DNA from 4 places in the Pantoea sp. Lij88 genome. Region 2 is predicted to be linked to each of the others. Evidence: predicted binding sites of a transcription regulator. Region 2 holds the regulator's gene; each other region holds the start of a gene.
What was found. Region 2 encodes CRP, which controls carbon source genes, mostly activating them, when cyclic AMP is high. Its sites were predicted from a motif close to ATGTGANNNNNNTCACAT; they were not measured.

Region 1 (5,653 bases), on a different replicon from region 2:
GTCATCTGGATACGCGCACCGGTCGTGAAGTGATTGAACTGGGCCGGATGCTGGCCGCGATGACGCCGGTAATGGGCAGTCGGGTTGAGGCCCGGGTGGCGATTATTTTTGACTGGGAGAGTCGCTGGGCGATGGATAACGCGCAGGGACCGCGCAATCTCGGCCTGCATTATGAGCGCACGGTAAACGAGCATTATCGGGCGTTCTGGGAACAGGGCGTTGCGGTCGATGTGATTAACGGCGACAGCGATTTCAGCGGTTACGATCTGGTGATTGCGCCGATGCTGTATATGGTGCGCGACGGTTTTGCGGCGCGAGCAGAAGCGCATGTTGAGCGGGGCGGGCATTTCGTGGCCAGCTACTGGAGCGGCATCGTGAATGAGAGCGATCTTTGTTATTCCGGCGGGTTCCCTGGGCCGCTGCGGCCGCTGCTCGGCATCTGGTCAGAAGAGATCGACAGTCTGACCGATGAGGAGTTTAACGGCGTGCGCGGTGTGCGCGGCAATGAGCTGGGGTTGAGCGGGCCGTATCAGGCACGGGAGCTTTGCGAGCATATCCATCTGGAGGGCGCGACTGCGCTGGCCACTTACGAGAGTGATTTTTATGCCGGCACCCCGGCGGTGACGGTGAACCGTGTCGGTCAGGGGAAAGCCTGGTATATCGCGTCGCGTAATGATCTGCCGTTCCATCGGGATTTTTATGCTGCGCTGATTAAGCAGCTGGGGTTGCCGCGTGCGCTGGCGAGTGATTTGCCGCCGGGCGTGGTGGTGCAACGCCGAACGGATGGCGAGCAGGCGTTTCTGTTTGTGCAGAACTTTACGGCGCAGGTGCAGCAGGTGTCATTGCCTGCCGGGCTGACGGATTTGGTTGATGGCGCAGGTGTTGGGGAATCGCTGACGCTGGGGCCGTGGGGGTGCAGAGTTTTGAGTGTGCCACTGGTGTAGGGCTACTCAGGCTCAGGGGCAGGTTTGTTGGCGATTGCTGGCAGTCTGCTTACCGGCTCAGAGGGCATATGCCTTCCGCAAAGATGCAAAAGACGGCATCCCTGCCCGCTCAGCACGGGCCGTCCCTGGCCCGTGATGCTTTGCTACAGGCATATGCCCCATCGCTTTTGAGACCGGGCATTGTCTGTAGGAATAGCTGGGTTTTACTCTTGATGTAGGGCAGGTTTTTTAGAGCCTGATTGCAGGATGGGTGCACGAAGCGTGTATATTCTGTGAGCGGTCCCGAGCCTGTACCCCTCGTTTTCGGTTATCAGTCATGAGTGGCGGGCAGCAGCCCGCCTTTTTATTATCTGAAGGAGAACAACATGGTGAGTCTGAAATCGTTTAAGCAATATTTCAGTCGGCAGCCGCTGACGGTGGAAGAGCTTGAAGTAGACAGTGAGCTCCTGGAGCGTCTGGTGAACTGCTTTGGCGGACGTGAGAATATTGAGCAGGTAGACGCCTGTTTAACGCGGCTTCGCGTGAAGGTGAGGTCGCTGAAGGCGGTGGATACGGCGGGATTGCAGAAAGCCGGAGCGATTGGCGTAGTGATTCTGGGGCATGAGGTTCATGCGATCTTTGGTAAGCAGTCTGACCAGCTGCGTCAGCTTCTCGAAGCCCGTTTCTTCAGGCCGGAATAACACGCCGCTGTAAAATACGAAGTAAAAAAAATGGATAACCGTCGCCGGTTATCCAAATAAGCCCCTGCATAAGAGCTTAACAATGATCACAATGAGGAGACTGCGTGGTTACCACCAGGCTTCGACCTGTACGCCGAAGTTCCAGGTGTTGTTACTGGTGTTGTCTTTGAAGCTATGTCCATCTTCTGAGTCATTCAGGTAAGAGGCAAACAGACGCAGTTCCGGACGTGACATAAACTCGGGACCGGCTGCCAGGCCCAGCGCCAGCGTATATTTCTGACCCGCCTGTCTGTAGTCGCTGCCCACTTTGTTCTCATCTTTCTGCCAAAAGCTGCCGACCTCGCCAATGCCGCGAACATACTGGGTGAACTGATACTGTCCCCGGCCCACCAGCGACAGCAGGGTACTTTTGCTGGTCTGCGCGGTCACATCATCCGCTGAACCCCAGGTGAAGACCTGATTAATGGAGAACTTGTCGGTAATCGGCAGCAGGCCGGTGTTGATCACGCGGTAGCCGGTGGCGTTTTGGGTATCGTTCCACATGTCATACCAGCCGCCGCCCTGCGAAATCATGTTCTGCGCCAGGCCTTTGTTGGCGTACTGGAACACCAGTTTCTGATAGCCGCCCCACACGTCCTGACTGATTTCACTGGTGACCATAACGCCGTTATCCGCGTCATACAGGCCACCATATTCTTTCTGTTTGTTGGTGGTGTTCGGCATCGCGTAATCAATACCGAACTCCGTCCACGCGCCGCTCCAGGGTGTCCAGCCGGCATAGCGCAGATCGAGGTAGTTGATGTTGACGTCGTTATCGCCATCGACGCGGTAATCCACGTCATTCGCATCGCCACGAATCCACGCAAATGAAATAGCGCCCGGACCCAGCGTGTAGTTTTCGATACCGGCGCCCGAGCCGGAGATATTCCAGTATTTGGTATCAATGATGTGCAGATCGTGACGCTGGTAGTAGCGCTTACCGCCCCAGATCACCGCATCCTTGTCACCCGGCACCAGCCCTTTAATCTGCAGGTTCAGCTGACGTAAACCAAACTGTGCGTCGTCGCCGAAGGTGGTTTCGTTATCGTTAGAGCCGTCGGAGAACATGCTGACCATGGTGTCGACGTAGAAACTGACATCATCCTTTTTGTAGACCTCGCTGCCAAGTTCAACCTCGCCATAGGTGTCGGCTTCGTTGCCCAGACGGCCCACCTTGTTCTTTTGATACTCTTCAATACCGCCATCCTGCGATACGCCCACGCCACCACGCAGATAGCCATGGAAATCAATGTTGTCGATAGCGGCATAGAGCGTCGGGGAGGTCAGGGCCGCAGCAAGCGCCACAGCAGCAGTACGTAACCTTGTTTCCATGTTATCCTCAATTTTATTTGTAATACGTTCACATGACAGCGGCAGTAAACGCCTTTTGTCAGATTGGTGACAAACAAAATCGCGATAATGTGTGATGCACTGCAAATAAAGTGGCGGTATTTGTAACGATTAGTGAATCAGATCACCAAATTTTACTATGTGAAGGTATTACTTTTATTTTTTATTCGCGCAATGTGACTGCGACAGTCTGGCTTAACTACTGCCTGTGATACCATTCCGCTATCGGTCATCAGAGATGCGAATTATGAAATCAAAAAATGCCACCTTAGAGGACGTCGCCCGTCATGCTGGCGTGTCGTATCAGACGGTATCAAGGGTTCTGAATAAGTCGGCAAATGTCTCGGAATCAACGCGGCGCAAGGTGGAACAGTCAATTGAGACCCTGCGCTACGTGCCTAACCGACTGGCGCAGCAGCTGGTGGGGAAGCAGAGTACGACGCTGGGTCTGGTGACCACATCGCTGGCTTTACATGCGCCATCACAGGTGGCCGCTGCGGTGAAACGTTATGCCAACGCAGCGGACTATCAGGTGCTGATTGCCATGATTGATGAGAACGTCAATCAAAGTCTGCAGAATTGTATCAATGAGCTGAAGTCTCAGCGGGTGGATAAGGTCATCATCAACGTCCCGCTGGAGAGCAGCGACGCTGAAAAGATTGTGCAGGAGAACGAAGACATCCTCTGCCTGTTCCTGGATGTGGATCCCTACAGCTCGGTGTTTAACGTTTCGTTTAACCCGGCTGATGGCACCCGCGCCAGCGTTAAATATCTCTATGAACAGGGGCATCGCGAATTTGCGCTGCTGGCCGGGCCTGAGCAGTCCGTCTCCGCCAATCTGCGGTTAAAGAGCTGGCTGGATACGCTGGAAAGTTACCGGCTGAAGCCCGTCAGTGTCAGTCACGGCAACTGGGATGCCCAGAGTGGGTATAACGGCGTGCTGCAACTGTTGCGGGAAGCGCCGGAGTTTAGTGCGCTGCTGGTGGGTAACGATCAGATGGCGCTGGGTGTGCTGAGCGCGCTGCATCAGCGCGGCGTGGCGGTGCCGGGTCAGATTTCGGTGATTGGCTATGATGACACCTATGAAAGCGCCTTCTTCCATCCGGCGCTGACGACGGTGTCGCTGGATCTGGATTTGCAGGGCAAGGAGGCGGTTGCGCGTCTGTTGTTAGCCAGTGAGCAGGATGAGCAGCGCTCCTCCTCGATTCTGCCCGCAAAGCTGGTGGTGCGCAGTTCGACCGGCAGCGCCGGGCAGCAGCAGCGCGATTTAAAGCAGATAGCCGAACAGCTACGGCTGCTCGCAAGCAAGCTTGAGTAGTACGGCAATCCATGAAGATAAAAAAAGCACATGAACGCACCGCTGCTATGCTCAGATCAGGACAATTATTCTGAATGTCGGACAACTTACCTGGTCGTCTGATGCTGTAGCGACGTGCATACTGATGCGCGGTAAGGCTACCGATACATTCAGCCCGCTTTCTCTGGCTTCAGGGAGTGACATTATGTTGTGGCTCGAACAGGGACTTTACCTCAGGATTGAAGAGTTAGCGCATGGCCCCAGGCCGCTGCCGCTTTCCAGTGGCTTTACCCCGCAGACGGCATATCGCGCGCTGGGATGTTTTAACCCCTCTGAAACTTCAGATGCCTACTACATTCTTTCAAATGACCGCGATGAAATATGGTTTATCTGTAACCGGCATCTGAGAACCGTCTGCCTTGATGCCAGTAACACCGCCTTTCGGGTGAATCTGCAGGAGCCTGCAGAGCGTCTTCCGGTACTTTCCGCCGCGCCCGATAGCCATTTCATCTCCTTTGAACGTCCAGTCTGATTTGGCAATCTTTGGGTTACGATGCAACAGAGATTAAAAAAGCCGCCATTGCTGGCGGCCCTGATAGCGCGTATGAATGCGTTGCCTGTCGGTCTGGCGGTCGCGCTGTTTTAATTGGCCGCTGCCGTTTTCATGGCCGGGCGCTGTGGCAGCACCACCAGGCAGGCGATGATGATCAGTGCCAGCGTCAGCGAGGCACCGTAGCGACTCAGCGCCAGTCCGCCTGAGGCAAGGGGTTTATCCAGGAAATCGCCGACAACGGCACCCAGAGGTCGGGTCAGGATAAAGGCCGCCCAGAAAAGCGCAGTGCGTGAAAGTGAGGTAAAGCGACTGGCCGCCCAGATGATCACCAGCGCGCCAACAAACAGCAGTATCCCGCCATCGTAGCCCAGACCTTCTGTGTCTGCTGTCCAGTCACCTAACGCCGTGCCCAGCGTCTGGGAAAACATAATAGTGACCCAGTAAAAGCTCTCGGTAACCGCGTTGTTCACCGAACTCACTGCGACCGTACCGCAGGTGATTTTCCAGAGGAAGAGCGAGAGGATGAGCAGTGTGCTCAGCAGCAGGGTGCCACCCAGATAACCAATGTTCAGTGAGCGATCGGCAAAATCTGCCATCGTTGTGCCGACCGTAGTGGTGGCAACCACGGTAAACCAGTAAATCCATTTGTTGAAGCTGTGACGGTTGATCTGCACGACCACCGCGATCAGAAAGATGATGGCGAAAATCAGTGTTCCGGTCAGGTACCCCAGATTCATCGACATAGTCACCGCATCGCCGCCGGTTTCACCCAGGGTAGTTGCAGCGATTT
Region 2 (5,653 bases):
CCAACGCGTTGCGTTGTTCAAAAACGCTCCCGGCGTTTTTGTCCCTGGCCCGCTATGCTTTGCTACAGGCGTATGCTCCCTTCGCTTCACGTCCGGCAACCGCATCCGGTTTCAGTAAGGCCGCTACAAACAAAACCTGCATACAAAGAATCTGACAGCAACAGATAAGCTCAACACGCAGGGAACCGGGTCAGAAGAGGAAAGCGTCCCGCGCCTGGGACAAAAACGCCGGGAGCGTTTTTGAACAACGCAACGCGTTGGCCCGGCAACGGGCGCACCTCAGGGATGAGGTGCGTAATCGCGCGGGCCGAGCATGCCATGGATGGCGGTTTTTGTGTCTTTCCGATCTGACCCGGTTCTCTGCGCAGGCACAGTCTTAAAGCAACCTGCATCAGACACTAGAAGTGAAGTTAACAGGTCTGCGATGATCCCTGCGGCCATTACAGCTCAACCACTTCATAGCTATGCGTCATCGTCACACCTTTACCCAGCATGATGGCCACCGAGCAATATTTTTCAGCAGAAAGATCCACGGCGCGTGAGACCGCTTTATCCTGGAGCGCTTTACCACTCACGATAAAATGCAGGTTGATGTGCGTAAAGATTCGCGGCGCCTCTTCACGACGTTCTGAGGTCAGTTTTACTTCACAATCAGCCACATCATTGCGGCCTTTTTGCAGAATTGAAACCACATCAATCGCGCTGCATCCACCGGCCGCCATCAGCACCATCTCCATTGGGCTGGGCGCTTTATCACCCGAATTGCCATCCATCAGTATCTGGTGGCCGGATGAGGATTCTCCGAGGAATGTCAGCCCTTCTACCCATTTCACTCTTGCCTGCATGATTTTTGCTCCGGAATACGCTGTTTTGTCGCCAGAGTACGCTTTCGCCTGGTAAACAGCAATCCAGAGAAATCCGCCTGTAGCTGAAGCGAGACAACAGAAGACAGTCGGCAAAAGCTGTGCTACAAACAGTGCTGAAAATATTTTTCGTCACCCGATGACGAAGCCGGGAAGGATGATGCGCACTGCGCCTGATGCGGCCCGAATGATTTCCTGAAATGGAAACGCTTGAAGCTTTCACCGCCTGACAGGGAAAACTGCCCCCTGTATTTTGGGCACGATTACAACAGAGGATAATAGCGAATGGTTCTCGGCAAACCGCAAACAGACCCTACACTCGAATGGTTCCTGTCCCATTGCCATATTCACAAGTATCCATCCAAAAGTACGCTGATTCACCAAGGTGAAAAAGCTGAAACGCTTTACTACATCGTGAAAGGTTCCGTCGCGGTTCTGATTAAAGATGAAGAAGGCAAAGAGATGATTCTTTCCTACCTGAATCAGGGCGATTTCATTGGTGAGCTTGGCCTCTTCGAAGAAGGCCAGGAGCGCAGCGCCTGGGTACGTGCGAAAAGCGCGTGCGAAGTGGCGGAGATTTCTTACAAGAAATTCCGTCAGCTGATCCAGGTTAACCCCGACATCCTGATGCGACTCTCATCGCAGATGGCGCGTCGCCTGCAGGTCACGTCTGAAAAAGTGGGTAACCTCGCTTTCCTCGACGTCACCGGGCGCATTGCACAGACCCTGCTCAACCTGGCGAAACAGCCAGATGCCATGACGCATCCCGACGGCATGCAAATTAAAATCACTCGTCAGGAAATTGGCCAGATTGTTGGTTGTTCACGCGAAACCGTGGGCCGTATTTTGAAGATGCTGGAAGATCAGAACCTGATCTCCGCACACGGCAAAACCATCGTCGTTTACGGCACCCGTTAATTCCTGTCACCCACGGCGTGATGGCAACATCACGCCGTTATTGTTTGTGTTGGGCCGATGTGGCGTCGAATCATTTACCATCCTGAAGTTAACTACGCCTTGCGGCAAACGCTGGTGCTCTGTCTGCCGGTGGCGCTGGGCTGGCTGGCTGGCGACCTGCAAAAAGGTCTGCTGTTCTCCTTAGTGCCCGCCTGCTGCAACATCGCCGGTCTGGATACCCCGCATAAACGCTTCTTCAAACGTCTCATTGTTGGCGGCAGCCTGTTTGCCCTCGGCAGCTTTCTCATTCAGTGGCTCACCCTGCATGCTATCCCACTGCCGCTGATCCTCTTCGCCATGCCCCTGCTGCTCGGCGTCACCGGTGAAATCAGTCCGCTGCATGGCCGCCTGCTGCCCGGCACCCTTATCGCCGCTATCTTTACCCTCAGCCTGATTGGCCGCATGCCCATCTATGTCACCCCGCTGCTCTATATCGGCGGCACGCTCTGGTATGGGGTGTTTAACTGGTTCTGGTTCTGGCTGTGGAAAGAGCAGCCGATGCGCGAGAGCCTCAGCCTCATCTACCGCGAGCTGGCTAACTACTGCGACGCTAAATATACCCTGCTGACTCAGCTCACCGATCCGGAAAAGGCCCTGCCGCCGCTGCTGGCGCGTCAGCAGAAAGTGGTCGATCTGATCAACACCTGTTATCAGCAGATGCACATGCTGTCGGCCAGCCGCGATCACAGCCATAAGCGGCTGACGCGCGCCTTTCAGGTGGCGCTGGATCTGCAGGAGCACATCTCAGTCAGCCTGCATCGGCCGGAAGAGGTGCAGAAGCTGGTCGAACAGAGCCATGCCGAAGCGGTCATCCGCTGGAATGCCAAAACCATCTCGGCCCGGCTGCGGGTGCTGGCGGATAACATCCTTTATCACCAGCTACCCGATCGCTTTGCGATGGATAAACAGCTCGGCGCGCTGGAGAAGATCGCCCATCAGCATCCCGACAATCCGGTAGGTAACTTCTGCCTTTACCACTTCAACCGCATTGCGCGGGTCCTGCGCACCCAGAAACCCCTGTATCAGCGCGATCTGATGGCGGACCGCCAGCGCCGTCTGCCGCTGTTACCGGCGCTGCGCAGTTATCTCTCGTTTCGCTCGTCGGCGCTGCGCACGGCCGGTCGCTTTGCGGTCATGCTGATGCTGGGCAGCGCGCTGGCGCTGTTCTTCAACATCCCTAAGCCCTACTGGATCCTGATGACCATTATGTTCGTCAGCCAGAACGGCTACAGCGCCACCCGTGTCCGCATTCAGCACCGGGCGCTGGGCACCTTTGCCGGTCTGGTCATCGCGGCCGCCACGCTGCGCCTGGCCGTGCCGGAGTCGCTGGTGCTGATGATCATGCTGGCAATAACCTTTATCAGCTATCGCTTTACCCGCCAGTTCTATGGCTGGTCGATGATTGGCTTTACGGTCACGGCGGTTTACTCGCTGCAGTTGCTGTCGCTGAATGGCGCGCAGTTTCTGCTGCCGCGACTGATGGATACGCTGATGGGCTGTCTGATCGCCTTTGGCGGGATGCTGTGGCTGTGGCCGCAGTGGCAGAGCGGCTTACTGCGGCAGAATGCCCATGACGCGCTGGAAACCTATCAGGATGCGCTGCGGCTGTTGCTGGGCGACGAACAGTCACCCGAGAAACTGGCTTATCAGCGCGTGAAGGTGAATCAGGCTCACAATGCGCTGTTTAACTCACTCAATCAGGCGATGCAGGAACCGGCATTCAACGCCCGCTATCTGAGTGATATGCGGCTCTGGGTCACGCACAGCCAGTTTATTGTCGAGCATATCAATGCGATAACGATTCTGGCGCGCGAGCACACCATGCTGACGGCCTCACTGGCTGAACGCTATCTGCAATCCTGTGAAATCGCGCTGCAGCGGTGTCAGCAGCGGCTGGAATATGATGGTGAAAGCTCGCAGGTGAACCTGCTGGATGACCTGGAGAATATCACTGAGGGACCGATCACGGTGGTGGAGCAGCATGTGCGGCGCATTCTCGATCATCTGAGCGTGATGTACACCATTTCATCGCTGGCGTGGAACCAGCGACCGCAACATGGCCGCTGGCTGATCCGACGCTTACGTAAAAACTAAGTCAGCCGTTGAGCACTTTGCCGACGGCGGTGGCGAAGCGGCTCATGCCCTCTTCAATGTCGGCCGGTTCGATAATCAGTGACGGCGCAAAACGCATTACGTCGGTTCCGGCCACCAGCACCATCACGCCTTCAGCGGCGGCGGCATTCAGAATGTCGCGCGATCTGCCTGCATGCTGAGGTTTCAGCGCCGCACCTATCAGCAGCCCCTTACCGCGAATGTCGCTGAAGAGATCATACTTCGCGTCGATGGCCTTCAGCGCCGTAACAAAGTGCTGGCGACGCATCTCAACGCCTTCCAGCACGTCTGGCGTATTGATGATATCCAGCGCCGTTTCGGCGATGGCGCAGGCCAGCGGATTACCGCCATAGGTGGTGCCATGCACGCCCGGCGCCATGGTCGAGGCGATCTCGTTGGTGGTGAGCATGGCGCTCACCGGGAAGCCACCGCCCAGCGCTTTGGCTGAGGTCAGAATATCGGGCTGAATGCCATAATGCTCATAGGCGAACAGCTTGCCGCTGCGTCCCATGCCGCTCTGCACTTCATCCAGCACCAGCAGCGCCTGATGCTGATCGCAAAGCGCACGCAGTCCCTGCATAAATTCCTGCGTCGCGGGCACCACGCCGCCTTCACCCTGAATCGGTTCAACCACGATGGCGCAGGTATGATCGTCAATCACCGCTTTCACCGCGTCCAGGTCATTGAACGGCACGTGAACGATATCCGCCGGTTTCGGACCGAATCCGTCAGAATATTTTGGCTGGCCGCCAACCGTGACGGTAAACAGCGTCCGGCCATGAAAAGCGTTATGGAAGGCGATGATCTTACTTTTAAACGGGCTGTGACGTTTGCAGGCGTAGTAGCGCGCCAGCTTAAAGGCGGCTTCGTTGGCTTCGGCACCGGAGTTGGCGAAGAAAACACGGTCAGCAAAGGTCGCCTGGATTAACTTACTGGCGAGACGCAGCGCCGGTTCGTTGGTGAAGACGTTGCTGGTGTGCCACAGCGTCTCGCCCTGGCTTTTCAGCGTCTCCACCAGCGCGGGATGGCAGTGTCCAAGTGCGGTGACGGCGATACCCCCCGAGAAATCGATATACTCTTTGCCCTGCTGATCCCATACACGGCTGCCCTTGCCTTTAACCGGCACGAACTGCGCAGGTGCATAAACAGGCAAAATAACGTTATCGAACGTTTCCCGCGTGACCGCAATTTTTTCCGCTGCCATTAGTAACCCCATCTGGATGATTGTTGTGCTGCATTGAAATAATAATCACAAAATATGCATAAAAAATCACTCAAAGGCAACTTATTGCGCAAGGAAATTGCGCAGCAACTGATGTCCCTGCTCGCTGAGAATGCTTTCGGGATGGAACTGAACGCCTTCCAGCGCCAGAGTTTTATGGCGGAATCCCATAATCTCGTCAGGCTCGCCATCACGCACCGTCCAGGCAGTCACCTCGAATGCGTCGGGCAGAGAATCGCGCTGCACAATCAGCGAGTGATAGCGGGTCACGGTCAGGGGATTATTGAGATTGCGGAACACGCCCTGGCCGGTGTGCTGAATCGCGGAGGTTTTGCCGTGCATCACCTGACGCGCGCGTACAACCTGTGCGCCATACGCCTGCGCAATCGCCTGATGCCCCAGGCAGACGCCCAGCACCGGCAGCTGCCCGGCGAAGTGCCGGATCGCTGCCAGCGAGATGCCGGACTCTGAAGGCGTACAGGGGCCAGGGGAGATCACC
Region 3 (5,653 bases), 820 kb from region 2:
AAGAGGAGTCCGCCCCACCGGCAATGCCTGCAGAAATAGTGCCCGCCATCAGACTTTCTGCCACATTCGCTACCGCCTGGAAACTGGTGGCGCAGGCACGGCTGACGCTGTAGGCATCGGTATTCACACTCAGCCCGCTGCTTAATACAATTTCACGCGCAATGTTCGGCGCTTCCGGCATCTGCACGACCTGACCAAAGACCAGTTGTTCGATCACCTCAGCGGGCAGTTCACTGCGCGCCATTAATTCGCTGACCACCATGCGTCCTAACTCAATGGCGGGAATGCCATGAAAGCCGGTCGCCTGGCGCAGGAAAGGGGTGCGTAATCCGTGGGTTATTGCGATGCGTTCACCATCACGCGTCAGCAGCGGCTGCGCTTTGCTCATTGTTCTCACCTGTGGCTGGGACTGTGGCATCATTGCCTGAAGAGGTCTGACCTGATCAGTGTTAACCACAAGCGGGTGAGCCGCCAATATCGGAAAGGAAAAAGTGCGAAGGGAAACACGAAAATGAAAAACGCCGCATTAATGCGGCGTCTGGGACTTAACGCAAACCGAGCTGAAAAATCATCGTTTCAGCCTGGCAGCTGAAGGTGAAATCGATATCCAGCTGCACACCCTGATTCACGTCGCTGAAGCGCGATTCAATGACGCAGGGTTCAGATTCTACCTCGCGGGCTCGCCGGGTGAGCTGCGCCAATTTGGCTTCCGCATCGGCACGCTGCGCAAACCACTCCGACCAGCTGGCAGTGCAATCGGTGTTATCCATTACCGTGCCCACATCAACACAGCAACAGGCTGCAGTTTCGGTCGCACTGCATTTTTTAATGGCATCAGTCATTTCATTCTCCTGACCAGCGATCTGGCGGGTTGCGCGATTTTATGGCCGAAATTTTACCTGCTCGACGAAAGATGCGCCACGTGCACGGCCCTAAGCGACGAATATCACAATAAAAATTGATCCAGAACAAACTGGAATCGGTATGCTGTGCAGAATCGGGGCCGTTTTGTTAAGCAGATCGAATTTTAAGCGATCAACCCTGAAATATTTTAAAAACAATATTGCAACATGTACACAGGTCGGACCTATACTCTCCGCACTGGTCTGATATGTGCGTTTTACATCAGTCCCTACAATCCGCCGTCCTTTGTTACGCGACGTTATAGCGTTAAATAATAATTCACATGAGGTTGTGGTCATGAACCATAAAAACCTGTTTGCAAAGTCAGCCGTGGCGGCTGCAGTGGCGCTTGTCTCTTCACACGTTTACGCAGCTGGGTTTCAGTTAAATGAGTTTTCTACGATTGGTTTAGGTCGCGCATATTCAGGCGAAGGGGCAATGGGCGATACGGCGGCGTCAGCCAGCCGTAACCCGGCGACGATGGCGTTAATGGATCGTCCGGAATTTTCTATCGGTGCGGTTTATATTGCGCCGGATGTCAACATCAGTGGTCGCAGTCCGAGTGGACGCAGCCTGGATGCGAATAATATTGCGCCGAATCAGTGGATCCCCAATATTCATTACGTCCAGCCGATCAACGATCAGTGGTGGATTGGCGCGTCTGCAACGTCTAATTATGGCTTAGCAACAGAGTTTAATAATGGCTACACCGCGGGCGGTTACGGCGGTAAAACCGACCTGATGACCGGCAATTTTAATCTCAGCACCGCTTACCGCCTGAATGAACATTTTAGTGTGGGTGTCGGTTTTGATGCGGTTTATGCCAAAGCGAAGATTGAACGCTATGCCGGAGAGTCAGGCGCAAGGCTGGGGGTTCCGGCTGATACGCAGGTTGCCCATCTGAAGGGCGATGAGTGGGGCTACGGCTGGAATGCCGGCGTCCTTTATGAAGTGGATGAGAATAACCGCTTCGGCTTTACCTATCGTTCAGAAGTGAAAGTCGACTTTGATGGCGATTACAAAAGCAGCCTTTCATCCCGGCTGAATGCGGTGAACGATCCGGCTGTGTCAGGTGTACCTTATGGCACTAACGGCACTACCGTTCCGGGCGCGTTAACCCTGAATCTGCCAGAGATGTGGGAAGTGTCGGGCTGGCATAAAGTGGCACCGCAGTGGGCGGTCCACTACAGCATGGCGTATACCAGCTGGAGCCAGTTCCAGGAGCTGAAAGCGACCGGTTCAAACGGCCAGACATTGTTCTATAAAGATGAAGGCTTCCGTGATGCGTACCGCATTGCACTGGGCACCACCTATTCCTACGACAAGAACTGGACTTTCCGTACCGGTATTGCGTTTGATGATAGCCCGGTTCCGGCGGATAAGCGTTCTATCTCTATCCCGGACCAGGATCGGTTATGGCTGAGCGCCGGTACATCTTATGCCTTTAACGATAATGCCTCGGTGGATTTAGGCCTCTCTTATATGCATGGACAGAAAGTGACGGTGAAAGAAGGTCCTTACACCTTTACCTCTGAAGGCAAGGCCTGGCTTTACGGCGCGAACTTTAACTACAAGTTCTGATTGGATAGCGCGATCAAAAAGGGCGACTCTGGTGAGTCGCCCTTTTTTTGTGGCTGCGGATCGCTTACTGGCTCAGGGAGCATACGCCCTGCGCAAAGACGCAAAACCGCCATCCCTGGCTGCTCAGCGCGGACCATCCATGCCCCGCGATGCTTTGCTCCAGGCGTATGCTCCCATCGCTTCAGCTTCTGTGCGGTTTGCAGAAAAACACAGCGACACGCAGATATGTGATCCTGCGCTTACTGCGCGTCGATATCCTTCAGGTCATCCTGAATCGCGGCAGCGTTAGGATTGTCTTCCGGCTTGAGCTTACCGCCACGCGCCAGGAAGTCGTGACGCTGGAAGTAGGCGTTACGGATAAAGGCGTACGGATCGCTCTGCTGTTTCAGGATCGCATCTGAATCCAGCAGCTGCGCGCGGGTCTCGATCCCTTCAAGCGTCCACTTACCAATCGACATTGGCCAGGTCAGCCAGCCGAGGATCGGATAGAGCGTATCGACGTAGTCGCCGCCATCCTGACGAACCGTAAAGCTGCCGTAAGCAGGCAGTTCAACATACGGGCCGTAGCCGACGCCGTAATGACCCAGCGTCGTACCGAAACGGTGCGGCTCTTCACGCGCCAGTTCCGGGTTCGCTTTACCGGCAACGTCAATGAAACCACCCAGGCCCAGCACGCTGTTCAGGAAGAAACGGGTAAAGTGAATGCCCGCATCACGTCCGTCACCCACCAGGATGGCATTGACCATGCTGGCAGGCTCTTCCAGGTTGCCCAGGAAGTTGCTCAGGCCGGTACGTGCCGGGACCGGCACATAATCGCGCCAGGCAACAGCGACCGGACGCAACACATACGGATCCAGCACGTTGTAGTTAAAGTTAAACATCGTGCGGTTAAAGCCTTCGAACGGATCGCTGCGCTGAGCAGGATCGCTATTCGCCGGCTTTGAACTGGCACAACCCACCAGAAGGACGCTGGCCACAGCCAGGCTGGTCAGGCGATAATTCATTCCAATCTCCCTGTGCGGATCAAAAAGGTCTGCCCATCGTTCAGGTCACAGCCCGGTGTCTAATCGGCTTACCCGATGAGCATAGCTGACTTTGTGCCAGAGGCAGCAGGCAATGGCACGCATCATTATTAACGGTTATCAGTTTGTACGTTCAGGGAAGCTGCTTATTAATCTCTACCGCAATTGACTGATGCCCATCCCAGGGCGTTACGGCGCTCAGACCCAGCCAGTCTCCCGGCTGCGGATTGGCGCTGCCATCGCGGGAAATTCGCACCCGAACCTCTACCTGATGCTGCGCCGAAAGCAGGCGATCCGGCATCATGGCGTTGCTGTCATCCAGCGTCAACGACAGCGGGAAGTGGCTGAGCGGCATTCGTTTAACCGCCACCGGCACCGGTGAAGCCCCGTCAGAAACCGAAATATACAACACTCCGTCCGGCGGTAACATTTTTTCTGCCTTGGGTGTCAGCGTCACGGTCAGCGCGAGCTGACGACTCTGCTGCCCGGCCTCACTTCTGGCCTTTTCAATGCTGCGGGCGATCATCGCGTGCCGCTGATCACCGGCAGGCAACAGCGCTAAAAGAGTCTGCCATGCCTCGATAGCCTGATCGTATTGCTGTTGGCCATAGGCGTTAAACGCCAGCAGGCTCAGCGTCCGCAGGTTTTGCGGATCCGCTTTCAGCAAGGATTGCAGCAGCAGTGACGCCTGACGGTTATCCTGCGGATCGGGGGACCGCGTCAGGACTTCCGCATAATCCTGCTTCAGCGCGAGATCGTTGGGGGCCAGTTGTAAAGCATGCTCAAACGCCTGGCTGGCGATCTCCGCATTATTCAGCACCATGCCGAGCCGCCCCAGCATGGTCCAGTCGGCCAGATTATCCGGTTCGGTTTGCAACGCGGTACGCAATCCGAGCTGTAAACGCGCCAGCTCTTCCATGCTCAGCGGTTTAGCGCCGGGGTCCATCAGGCGGGCTCGCAGTTCAGGATACGCCTGCTGTACCTGCATCCAGCCGGTGAATTGTGCCAGGCCGCCGGTTTTCAGATAAGTCCCCAGCGAAACCGCAATCAGCACAATCAGACCCGGCAGCAGAATCCAGCGGCGGCTGGTGTGTGACTGCAGCGTCTGTGCTGGCGGAATATCCGCCAGCAGCGTCTGCTGTAGCTCCCGCTCCATCAGCGGACGCTCGGCCACGACGCCCTGCTCTTCATCCTGCGCCAGTTCCTCTATCCGCTGATGGTAGAAGCGCTGATTAAGGCGATCGCGATCGCCTGCGCTGGCCTGACGTTGCCGCCAGCCCGCCGTCAGGAAAAGCGTGCAGACCGCCAGCAATAACAGAAAAAGGGTGATCCAAAATGCACTCATTACGGCTTCCTGTCTGACTTCAGTAGCGCATTAAGACGCTGTTGCTCATCTTCATCCAGCTCACTGCGCGTTTTGCGCTGACGGCTGCGCAGGATGATCACCGCACCGCCCAGCAGCGCAAACAGCGCCGGGCCAGCCCACAAAATCACGGTTGAGGGCGTGACCGGGGGTGAGTAACTGACGAAATTGCCGTAGCGCGCCACCATGTAGTCGATGATTTGCTGGCGACTCTGCCCCTGCTTCATCAGCTGATAGACTTTCAGCCGCATGTCGGCGGCAATCATCGCGTTCGAGTCGGCAATGCTGTTGTTCTGGCATTTCGGACAGCGCAGTGACGCGGTCAGGTCACGGTATTGCTCTTCCTGCGCCACCGAGTCAAATTGCAGCGTGTCGATGGTCGCCCACAGGTTGATGCTGAACAACAGGCCGCAGAGCAGTAACAGCGTTCTCATGATCCCGCCTCCGCACTGTATTTAATCCACAAGGGTTTCACTTCCTGATCCCAGACGCGCGCATTCAGATCGCCCGCGTGGCGATAACGGATGATCCCTTTACCGTCGATCAGGAAGGTTTCCGGCGCGCCATAGACGCCGAGATCCAGCCCCAGCATACCGTTGCCATCATAGAGGCTCAGTGCATAAGGATTACCCAGCGTGTTCAGCCAGTTAACGGCTTTTTGACGATCGTCTTTGTAGTTCAGCCCGACCACGCGAATGCCCTGCTCCGCCAGCGTATTCAGATACTGATGTTCAGCGCGGCAGGTCGGACACCAGGTCGCCCAGACATTCAGCAGAATCGGTTT
Region 4 (5,653 bases), 710 kb from region 2:
CTCAATCCAGTCCAGCAAACTCCGAATAAACTCGCGCTGATTCATGGTTCCTCCTGTTCATGCTGATGTGCAGTGGAGCCACTCTACCCGCTAAAATTTATCCCTTAATTAGCAGAAAATTAGCGCAGAATTAGCAACGGCGGAAACGGGAGCGGAAAGGCGCGGCCAGCGGGACTTTGGGGGGAATCACGGTCATAGAAAATGACCATTACCTACCTGAATGAGTCATTCTGTGGCAAGGCGGCGAATGCGCGAATCCCCGGGAGCTGACATCAGTCAGTGACTGGGGTGAGCAAAAGCAGCCAACGCCGCCACAGTGCGAAGTATGAAGGCGGAAGGATAATTCTGGGCTAACAATTGGTAAGTAAACTCTCTCTTATCTTTATGAAGGAGATCAGCCATGCGCGTGTTACTGGTTGAAGATGATGAAATGATCGGCGCGAACCTCCAGCAGGCACTGGAGGGCGCGGGCTGGTCGGTCGACTGGGTGCGCGATGGCGTCTATGCCCAGAATGCCTGGAGTGAAGGCGGCTACAGCTGCGTGCTGCTCGATCTCGGCTTACCGCGCGATGATGGCCTGCAGGTGCTGCGCCGGGCACGCGGGCGCGGCGATGCCACGCCGGTACTGATTCTGACCGCGCGCGACACGGTGGCGCAGCGCATCCAGGGCCTCGACAGCGGTGCGGACGACTACCTGCTTAAACCATTCGATTTACAGGAAGTCATGGCCCGAATGCGCGCCATCACCCGACGCAGCCACGGCGCAGCAGACTCGGTGCTGGGTAGCGGCGATGTCCAGCTGGATATGATGACCCGTGAAGTACTCTACAAAGGCCAGCGCGAGCAGCTTACGGCGCGTGAATATGCCCTGCTCTACGCCCTGCTGGAGCGGCCAGGTGCCATTCTGTCGCGCGAGCAGCTGGAAAACCGTATCTATGGCTGGGGCGATGAAGTCAGCAGCAATGCGGTGGATGTGCTGATCCACGGGATGCGTCGCAAGCTGGACAACGATGTCATCCGCAACGTGCGCGGGCTGGGCTGGCGGGTACCGGCGATATGAAACCGTTCCGCTTTATGCGCTCACTGCGCAACAAACTTCTCTCTACGCTGCTGATCATTCACCTGCTGATGATCGGCGGCGTCACCTGGTATTTCTTCAGCTGCTACGGCGATATGGTCGGCACCATGAAGGACGATCAGCTGGCAAAAATCGCTGATGCCTGGTCCACCAATAAACAGATGCCCGCCCTGATGCCGATGCTTATTGCGCCGGACAAGGCGAAGAGCGCTTTTGTGGTTCAGCTATGGGACGATCAGGGCCAGTTGCGGGCCAGCTCATGGCCGGAGTTACAGGCGCCGCTGCAAAACCAGCGCGGCTATCATGATGTGCATATCGGTCAGTGCGACGACTGTGAGTGGCGCATCTACACCCGGCCCGGCATGCCTGGCAGCGAGATCAAAACCATCCAGGTCATGCACAACCTCAGCTACATGAAGGCCTCGATGGTCAAGCGGGCGCTGTCGGCGATCATTCCGATGATCCTGATGATGCCGCTGTCACTGCTGGTGATCTGGCTGGTGGTGCGCAAGATCACCCGGGATCTGCAGGTCGCTTCGCGTCAGATTGCGGCGCAGGAGACGCATCATCCGCACAATGTCTCACCGGAAGGTTTACCGGATGAGATCCTGCCGCTGGTAGCCGCCTACAACTCGCTGCTGAATAAGCTGCGGGAAGCCTGGTCGTCGCAGCGTCAGTTCCTGGAAGATGCCGCGCATGAGCTGCGCACGCCGGTAACGGCGGTGACGTTGCAGCTGGAAAACCTGCGTCAGCACATCCAGCCGGGCGAAGCGAGCCGGCAGTTCAGCCAGCTGGAGGCGGGCGTCACCCGCACCCGTCATCTGGTGACGCAGCTACTCAATGTCTCGCGTCAGGATGACCAGAGCGTGGTGGCCAGCGTTGAGCATATTGACCTGGAAGATCTGCTGAAAGAGAGCATTGAGCAGCTGATGGTGGTGGCGGATAAACGCGGCATCGATATCGGCTTTAACGGCTCCACGCAGTACCGTCTGCAGGCCAGCCGCTCCGAGCTGCGCAGCCTGTTCGATAACCTGATTGGGAACGCCATGTTACACACGCCGGAAGGCAGCCTGGTCGATGTGCTGCTGCATCGGGTTGCGGGCAGGACCGTAGTCGATATTGTCGATAACGGTCCGGGCATGCCGGAATCCTTTATCGAGCGCGCGTTTGATCGCTTTACCCGTTCCCCGGACGTTAAAGCCCAGGGCAGCGGGCTGGGATTATCGATTGTGCGAAACGTCGCACAGAAACATCAGATTCACGTCGCCCTTTCCAATTGCCTGACGCCACAGGGTGCTATTTGTGGTTTGCAGGTCCGCGTCACCCTTCCCTGATCCCGGCCGTTTGATCACGAACCAGACAACGTAAACGGTTGCCTGGTTCCGTTCGATCCACGTCGTTATTGTGAAGTACGTCACATTTTAGCTGAATTGTAATGCAACACTTTTTGACAAACGTGAGCAAAATCTATTTTCTATCGATCTGTTACAGGCACGCTACGCGGGCTGAAGAACTGGCTGTTATTTGCTGTGAAACCCTCATTCCCATCTAGGGACCGATTTCTCTCTGACTGCGTCTGCTGTGCGGCGGTCAAAAGCATGTGGCTGATAATAATGAAATATAAAACGTTGATAGCAGGTGCCGTGCTGGCATGTTCATTGAGTGGTGCTGCGCAGGCCGCTGAAAGCGACCCGCAGTATGTCTCCGACTGGTGGCATCAGAGCGTGAACGTGGTAGGCAGCTACCATACGCGTTTCGGACCGCAGTTTAACAACGACGTTTATCTGGAATATGAGGCGTTTGCGAAGAAAGACTGGTTCGATTTCTACGGCTATCTCGACGTGCCTAACTTCTTCGGCGTGGGCAACAGCAATGCCAACGGCGTGTTCGACCACGGTTCACCGATGTTTATGGAGATTGAGCCGCGCTTCTCTATCGACAAACTGACCGGCACCAGCCTGGCCTTTGGTCCGTTCAAGGAGTGGTATTTCGCTAACAACTACATCTACGATATGGGCCGCAACAGCGATAACCGCCAGAACACCTGGTACATGGGTCTGGGCACCGATATCGATACGCACAGCGATGTCGGCCTGTCGCTGAACGTCTACGCCAAATACCAGTGGGAAAACTATGGCGCAGCGAACGAAAACAGCTGGGATGGCTATCGCTTCAAGGTGAAATACTTCGTGCCAATCACCACGCTGTGGGGCGGTAATCTGGGCTATGTGGGCTTCACCAACTTCGACTGGGGTTCTGACCTCAACGAAAAAGGCGGTTCATCACGCACCAGCAACTCCATCGCTTCCAGCCACATTCTGTCACTGGGTTACGATCACTGGCACTTCTCTGCGGTGGCGCGTTATTTCCACAACGGCGGACAGTGGGCGGATGGTCAGGAACTGAACTTCGGTAAAGGTCCATTTGAAGTGAAATCGACTGGCTGGGGTTACTACCTGGTGGCGGGTTATAACTTCTGATGGTTGCGGGCGGTTGCAACAACCGCCCGTTTAGCAGGAACGCTGGCTCAGGACATCACGCATCAGGGCCAGCTTTTCAGCTGCAGGCTTATCAGATAAGCGCTGCATCTGCCCCGCTTTTAGTTCTGCGGCTTCTCAACGTTGATGCGCCACGGAATGCCGAACTTATCAATGAACATCGCGAATCCGTTCGACCAGAACGTCTCCTGCCACTCCGTTGTCACCTTGCCGCCTGCCGACAATTTCTCAAACCACGCTTTGCCCTTTTCGACATCATTGGTGGACAGGCTGACCGCATAACCGGCATGTTCAGACGCTGGCGGCTTCTCAGTATTGCCGTCGCTCAGCATCAGCTCACCGTCACCGATACGCAGTTGCGCATGCATAATCTTTTCTGGCGGCTGCGGCGCGGCAGACTGATCGCCAACCTGCTCACCCTGATCCGGCATATCACCGAATTTCATTTTAGAGAGCAGCTCTCCCCCGGTCGCCTGCAGGTAAAAGTCGATAGCCTCTTCGCAACGGCCATAGAGAAACAGATAAGGACTGACTTGCATCGTAACCTCTATTTGTCGGGTGGATTTATTACAGTACCTTAAGAGTGTAGACGATCGAGTTTACTCCCTGATTTCACTGACAATAACGGCGGAAAAGTTGTGCCATATAACTGCTCATCGGGGTCAGCGTGGTGTCTTTGCGCTGAATCAGATAGAAGATGGCTTTCGGCAGAGGGTCATCGAGCGCCAGCGCCACCAGCGATCGGCCCAGAATCGGATCATCAATCACGTCGACCGACAGAATGCTGATGAAATCGCTTTGCGCCACCAGGCTGGTGCAGGCCATAAAGGTTTCACAGGTCACCACGATTTTGGGTGCCATGCCGCGCTCGCCAAACAGATCGTGCAGCAGACGGTAATAGCTGCCTTTCGGGGTTGGCATCGTCCAGTCCGCCTGCTGTAACTCCGCCAGAGAACGGGCCTTTTCCAGCGGGTGGCCTTTGCGCACCACCACTTTGTACTCGCGCTCCATTACCCTTTCATACATCAGCTCCTGATCGAGATGGCTCTGATCGTAGGTATTGATGGTGAAATCGAGCGCGCCCTGACGCAGTTCATGCACCATCGACACCAGCTGACCTTCGACGATGCGCACCTTCACCAGCGGGTATTCGCGATGAAACTGGTTTATCACCTGCGGCATGATAGTGCGCGCCACGCTGCCACCCACTCCGATGTTCACCTGACCGCCGCCCAGCCCCAGACGCTGCTGGATATCCTCTTCAGCGACCCGCAGCTCCGCCAGCACCAGGCTGGCATGACGAAAAAAGTTATCACCGATATCGGTCAGCACGACGCCCTGCTGACGGCGGATAAACAGCTTTGCGCCCAGCTCGCGCTCCAGCTCCTGAATCGCTTTGGTTAACGCCGGTTGCGACAGCCCGGAAAGACGGCTTGCCGCCCGGATACTGCCCTGGCGCGCCACGTCAGTGAAGGCGCGCAGCTGATGAAGCTTAAGATTGGCAGACATAATTTTGCGATAACCGTTGTTTATCAGTCACAAGATATTCGCATCTTATGCCGCCCAGTACCATTGTGTAGATTCGAAGCAGTGCATAAAAAATCAACAATGAGGAGAGAGCCGATGAACCCCCTTTCAGACCACGTCAGCGCCCTGCTGCCACAGCTGCAGCAGTGGCGTCGCGACTTCCATCACTTCGCCGAATCGGGCTGGCTGGAGTTCCGCACCGCAACGATAGTCGCTGAAGAACTGCATAAGCTCGGTTATCAACTGAAGCTGGGCCGTGAGGTGATCGATGCCGATGCGCGGATGGGCCTGCCTGACGAAGCCGTGCTGAAGCAGCAGGAAGCGCGCGCGCTGCAACAGGGCGCGCTGCCGCAGTGGATCAGCCACTTCTCCGGCGGATTCTGCGGCATTGTGGCGACGCTTGAGACCGGCCGTCCTGGCCCGGTGATGGGCTTCCGCGTCGATATGGATGCACTGGATCTCAATGAAAGCCAGGCCGCCGATCATCTGCCACAGCGCGAAGGGTTTGCCTCCTGTAATGCTGGCATGATGCACGCCTGCGGTCACGATG

Region 1: the regulator CRP is predicted to act here: its motif matches at 3,085-3,102, upstream of PU624_RS02175 (maltoporin).
Region 3: the regulator CRP is predicted to act here: its motif matches at 935-952, upstream of PU624_RS09705 (YfcZ/YiiS family protein).
Region 4: the regulator CRP is predicted to act here: its motif matches at 2,481-2,498, upstream of PU624_RS20945 (nucleoside-specific channel-forming protein Tsx).

The regions. Positions count from the first base shown of each region.
Region 1 is NZ_CP118267.1:412,684-418,336, forward strand. Features, by position in the region: gene PU624_RS02165 (beta-galactosidase) at 1-944, shown strand, start outside; gene PU624_RS02170 (PTS sugar transporter subunit IIB) at 1,310-1,624, shown strand; gene PU624_RS02175 (maltoporin) at 1,733-2,995, opposite strand; gene PU624_RS02180 (LacI family DNA-binding transcriptional regulator) at 3,261-4,331, shown strand; gene PU624_RS02185 (hypothetical protein) at 4,516-4,842, shown strand; gene PU624_RS02190 (COG4705 family protein) at 4,953-5,653, opposite strand, start outside.
Region 2 is NZ_CP118269.1:416,173-421,825, reverse strand. Features, by position in the region: gene PU624_RS05780 (OsmC family protein) at 441-845, opposite strand; gene crp (cAMP-activated global transcriptional regulator CRP) at 1,149-1,781, shown strand; gene PU624_RS05770 (YccS/YhfK family putative transporter) at 1,839-3,914, shown strand; gene argD (bifunctional acetylornithine/succinyldiaminopimelate transaminase) at 3,916-5,136, opposite strand; gene PU624_RS05760 (aminodeoxychorismate/anthranilate synthase component II) at 5,218-5,653, opposite strand, start outside.
Region 3 is NZ_CP118269.1:1,240,014-1,245,666, reverse strand. Features, by position in the region: gene fadI (acetyl-CoA C-acyltransferase FadI) at 1-388, opposite strand, end outside; gene PU624_RS09705 (YfcZ/YiiS family protein) at 546-842, opposite strand; gene fadL (long-chain fatty acid transporter FadL) at 1,201-2,484, shown strand; gene mlaA (phospholipid-binding lipoprotein MlaA) at 2,724-3,488, opposite strand; gene ccmI (c-type cytochrome biogenesis protein CcmI) at 3,640-4,851, opposite strand; gene PU624_RS09685 (cytochrome c-type biogenesis protein) at 4,851-5,303, opposite strand; gene PU624_RS09680 (DsbE family thiol:disulfide interchange protein) at 5,300-5,653, opposite strand, start outside.
Region 4 is NZ_CP118269.1:3,646,306-3,651,958, forward strand. Features, by position in the region: gene PU624_RS20930 (helix-turn-helix domain-containing protein) at 1-45, opposite strand, end outside; gene PU624_RS20935 (response regulator) at 401-1,060, shown strand; gene PU624_RS20940 (sensor histidine kinase) at 1,057-2,412, shown strand; gene PU624_RS20945 (nucleoside-specific channel-forming protein Tsx) at 2,692-3,558, shown strand; gene yjdN (VOC family metalloprotein YjdN) at 3,678-4,115, opposite strand; gene PU624_RS20955 (LysR family transcriptional regulator) at 4,189-5,085, opposite strand; gene PU624_RS20960 (amidohydrolase) at 5,200-5,653, shown strand, end outside.